2 regions of the Bacillus sp. XF8 genome follow, and region 1 is predicted to be linked to the other one. Evidence: a T-box and tRNA genes for the amino acid it is inferred to sense, from the RefSeq annotation. Region 1 holds a T-box; the other holds one or more tRNA genes.
The links. A T-box is a leader RNA that pairs with one kind of tRNA and senses whether it is charged. The one in region 1 lies ahead of argS (arginine--tRNA ligase), so its partner is inferred to be a tRNA-Arg.
Positions count from the first base shown of each region.

Region 2: it has a tRNA-Arg gene. The T-box ahead of argS (arginine--tRNA ligase) is inferred to sense a tRNA for this amino acid. The anticodon was not compared.

Region 1 is NZ_JAGDQK010000017.1:21,598-24,067, reverse strand. Features, by position in the region: gene J4P91_RS10985 (class I SAM-dependent methyltransferase) at 1-640, shown strand, start outside; T-box leader at 681-895, shown strand; gene argS (arginine--tRNA ligase) at 941-2,470, shown strand, end outside.
Region 2 is NZ_JAGDQK010000018.1:96,779-99,248, reverse strand. Features, by position in the region: gene rpoN (RNA polymerase factor sigma-54) at 1-991, opposite strand, end outside; tRNA gene J4P91_RS11685 (tRNA-Arg) at 1,239-1,314, opposite strand; gene J4P91_RS11680 (DUF1657 domain-containing protein) at 1,692-1,898, shown strand; gene J4P91_RS11675 (YhcN/YlaJ family sporulation lipoprotein) at 2,014-2,470, shown strand, end outside.

The DNA.
Region 1 (2,470 bases):
TGTACTCGTCGTAGGAAAGAATCGATTAGCAATTTATCCAAAAGGTACGGAAGAATCGTTCTTTTTCCATCCTAATTCGGCAATGTTTCGTGTGAAGAGATTAATGCGGGGAGAGCATGATCCATTTGTAGAAGCTGCAAAGTTAGAACAAGGAATGACGGTACTAGATTGTACGCTCGGTATGGCATCAGATAGTATTGTTGCAAGCTATGTTGTTGGAGAAGAAGGAGTTATAACGGGGCTTGAGGGAAATCGTTACATGGCTTATATAATGAATAAAGGTTTAAAGCAGTGGTGTGCGGGTATTTCAGAAATCGATGAAGCGATGCGCAGAATTAGAGTGAAGAAAAACGAGCATTTTGATTTCTTAAAGCGCTGCGAAGACAACAGTTATGATGTTGTTTATCTGGATCCAATGTTTGAAGAAACAGTAATTGAATCAGATGGAATTCGCGGTTTAAAACACTTTGCTTTGTATAACGATGTTACAGATGAAACGATTGCGGAAGCAAAGCGTGTCGCTAGGAAGCGTGTTGTTTTGAAAGATCATTTCCGTAGTACACGATTTGAACGACATAATTTTTTTGTCTATAAGCGAAAAAGTGCAAAATTTCATTTTGGTGTAATTGAACCTTGCTAATTATTTGAAAAGATGTATAATAAGCAATAATCAATCATATAGGATGTCGTAGATGAAGAGAGTAGTCTGGTTCAGAAGTAAAGCGAGCTAGGGATGGTGAGAGCCTAGTACGGAGAAACGGATGAAGCGCACTTCGGAGACGCTGCTTGAAATGAATAGTAGAGTAAGCCGGGGCCCCCTGTCCTCGTTATAAACGGGAAAGTGGTTCGAAGTGAACAACAAGGGTGGTACCACGGGTGATAACTCGTCTCTTTTTTAGAGACGAGTTTTTTTGTGTTTAAAAAATAAGGAGGGAGCAACATGGAATATAAAATTAAATTTGCAAAAAGTTTATTTGAAGTAATTGAATCAGAATTATCATTGGAACAGATTACAGATCTAATTGAAACTCCGAAGCAAGATGAATTCGGAGACGCAGCATTCCCTTGTTTCATGCTCGCCAAGCAATATAAAAAAGCACCGGCAATTATCGCGAAAGAAATCGCTGAGAACTTAAACGATCCATTTTTTACAAAAGTGGAGGCTGTTGGGCCATATGTGAATGTATTTTTCAATCGTCACATAGTAAGTGATGATGTATTAAAAACGATTTTAGCTGAAAAAGAAGAATATGGACAAGGATATTTTGGGCGAGAAAAAACAGTAGTAATCGATTACTCTTCACCAAATATCGCGAAACCGTTCTCCATGGGACATTTACGTTCAACGATGATTGGCAATTCTTTAAAACATATCGCTGAAAAGTGTGGATATGAGGTTGTAGGAATCAATTATATTGGTGATTGGGGAACACAGTTTGGAAAATTAATTACTGCATATAAAAAATGGGGAAATGAAGAGCTTGTAAAAGAAGATCCGATTCGTGAATTATTCAAATTATATGTTCATTTCCACGAAGAAGTGAAAGAGAATCCAGAGCTAGAAGAAGAAGGTCGTGCATGGTTTAAGAAATTAGAAGACGGTGATGAAGAAGCAGTCTTTTTATGGAATTGGTTCCGTCATGAATCTTTAAAAGAGTTCTCTCGTATTTATGAACTTCTTGGTGTTGAATTTACAAACTTCCAAGGAGAGGCTTTCTATAATGATAAAATGGATGACTTTGTTGAGATTTTAGAAGAAAAAGGATTATTAGAAGAATCAGATGGAGCACAAGTTGTCAATTTAGAAAAAGAAGATATGCCACCATGTTTAATTAAAAAATCAGATGGGGCTACACTTTATGCAACACGTGATTTAACAGCGGCACTATATCGTCAAAACACATATGAGTTTGATAAAGCGCTATATGTGGTAGGTGCAGAACAAAGCTTACATTTTACGCAATTTTTCACTGTATTAAAGAAACTTGGTTATCATTGGGTAGATGGTATGGCTCATGTACCATTTGGACTCATTTTAAAAGATGGTAAAAAGATGTCCACACGTAAGGGTAAAGTTGTACTGCTTGAAGAAGTATTGGAGGAAGCGATTACGCTTGCAGAGCAAAACATTGAAGAGAAAAATCCAGACTTAAAGCAAAAAGAGGAAGTGGCTAAGCAAGTTGGTGTTGGGGCAGTTATTTTCCATGATTTAAAAAATGAACGTATGCATAATATTGAATTCTCTTTAGAAAAAATGCTGAAATTTGAAGGTGAAACAGGACCGTACGTCCAATACACACATGCACGTGCTTGCTCCATTTTACGAAAAGAAAATGCCGAATTTGAAACAGAATTATTTGCGTTAAGCGATGATCATAGTTGGAGTACGATAAAATTATTAAATAGATTCCCAAAGGTCATTGAAACAGCCTTTTCAAAAAATGAACCTTCACATATTGCGAAGTATTTA
Region 2 (2,470 bases), on a different contig from region 1:
CACTTAATTCTTCTGCTACTTCTTTTAAAAAAAGTGGTTTTAAATACTCTGGACCTTTCCAAAAGAAATCTCGTTGTTTTTGCATAATAATCTCCATTACTTGCAAAAGCGTTTGTTTCCGTTGCTTTAAACTGCGCATAATCCACTGTACATGCTGATACTTCTCAGATACATAGGAAGCAACTTCACTCTCACTATTATGAAGAAGTGCACTATACTCTGAATGAATTTCGATTCTTGGCATATTGCGTTCATTCATTTGTAAAACAAGGCGATCTCCATCTTTTTTTACAGCCATATCAGGAACAATATAAAGTGGTTTTTCAGAGCTAAACGCAAGCCCTGGTTTTGGCTGAAGCGATGTAATACAATCAACAGCTGATTGTAATTCCTCATTACTACATTTCATGACCTGGATAAGTTTCCGCCAATCTTTCTTAACAAAATAAGCGAAATATTCATCCACAATCATTTCTGAAAGTATATTCCTTTTTTGTAAGCGCTTCAATTGAAGTGCTAGACATTCCTGAATATTACGCGCTCCCACCCCTGCTGGCTCTAATGACTGAACAAGCTTTATAGAGCATTCTACTACATCAATAGGCGCAGCAAGTAGCTCTGCTAATTCTTCATTCGTTTCTTGTAAATAGCCATTCTCATCCATGTTCATAATGATGAAAGAAGCTGTTTTCCGCTCCACTTCATCTATTTTGTAATACTGTATTTGATCCAATAAATGTTGCTGAATCGTCGTCGAATCCACGCTGTAAATTTCCATTTGATTATCGACTTGTTTGCTTGTACTTTTACTTGAGCTCTTTTTCTTCTCCCTCTCAAAGCCATTTAACTCAATAAGGGGATTCTCCATCGATTGCTCATACAAAAAATCCGATAGTTCCTGCACGTTATATTGGAGCATTGTAATCGCTTGTCTTAACTCTTGTGTCATGGCCAAACGTAAGCTTTGTTCTTGTAAAAGACTTGCCTTCAAACTAATCTCCCCCTTGTTTCTATTGTACAATAAGTTTGTTAAAAGGAGAATCCTACATGGATACCCATTCCAAAATATTATTAATTTATATGTATTAATGACGTTTACATCTTACAACTGCAAAATGAATAATATTGAAAGAAAACAACAAATTATTACCATGTACTAATAGTAAATCTTATAATCAGATATAACAAGAGGGAAAATAAAAAGTCCTAACCTACAAATGTAAGTTAGGACTTTTTGACGCGCCCAGAGGGATTCGAACCCCCGACAGACGTGGTACCGGAAACCACCGCTCTATCCAACTGAGCTATGGGCGCATGAACGATATACTCGTAATTATATCTTCTTATGCCAATGTACGCAACTACTATCATACAAAAAAGCTCCTCACCATTTCTTCAAAAATAAAGCTATATCTATATTTATTTTGATTTCCCAACATATAAGCCGCGGCTATGAAAACAAAAGGTGATCTTCACTCGTTTTCTCCCTTTGTTTTCAATCGGCATGAGGATAAAAAAGGTCCTGACCGTTTCTATGCATGGCCGGATCCTCTCTTCCTCCTAAAAGGAACGGTTTTATGTCGGTTTTTTCTATTTGTATTTATATATAAACCTAAATTTGGTAATTATATTTTCACCCCTATTCACAAATCATAACCTTTGAATTCATATTCTAAAGGAGGCTTCATTTAATGACTGTAATTACAAAATTAAAACAAACTGTTTCTGGATTAAAAAGTGCACAAGCAAGCTTAGAGGGCTTCGCTCTTGATACGGATAACCAACAAGCAAAGCAACTTTTCCAAACAGCTGCACAGCAAACACAATCCATTATTGATTCTTTAAACCCACGTGTGGAAGAAGTTCAGCAAGAAGAGCCTCAATACGGACAACAATAAGTGAAAGTACTGTTTTATCTTGTGGTACTCACTGTTTGAGAAACAGAAAAAGGATGATTCCATATCATCCTTTTTCACTCGAATTACATAAAGCAATAGAAATGGAATGATTGCGATGCGAAAATTTGGCACAATTACCGTGTTATTCGTGCTTCTACTAGGTTTCATAACAGGATGTAATAGTCATTTAGATAAAGAAGTGCAACAAGAAACACATAAAAAAACAGAGAAAAACAAGGAACCCAAGTTAACGAACGTAAGTATGGAAGAGTCTTTTAATCAATCTATAGCACACGACGCGAAAAAAAAGATACTTGCTATGGAAGAAATACTAGAAGTCAGAGCTGTTAACTCGAACACAGATCTTTACTTAGCTGCCAAACCTGAACATCATGAAAGGTTTCAGTTAAAACCATTAAAAACAAAAATCAAAAAACGCTTGAAAGACGAAAATCCAACTTTCGATATTCATATAAGTACTGATCGAAAAATTTTTATGCTATTAGATAAACTGGAAAACAAAATTAAGAAAAAAGAAGCAGACAAAGAATACATTAAAAAACAATTCAAAA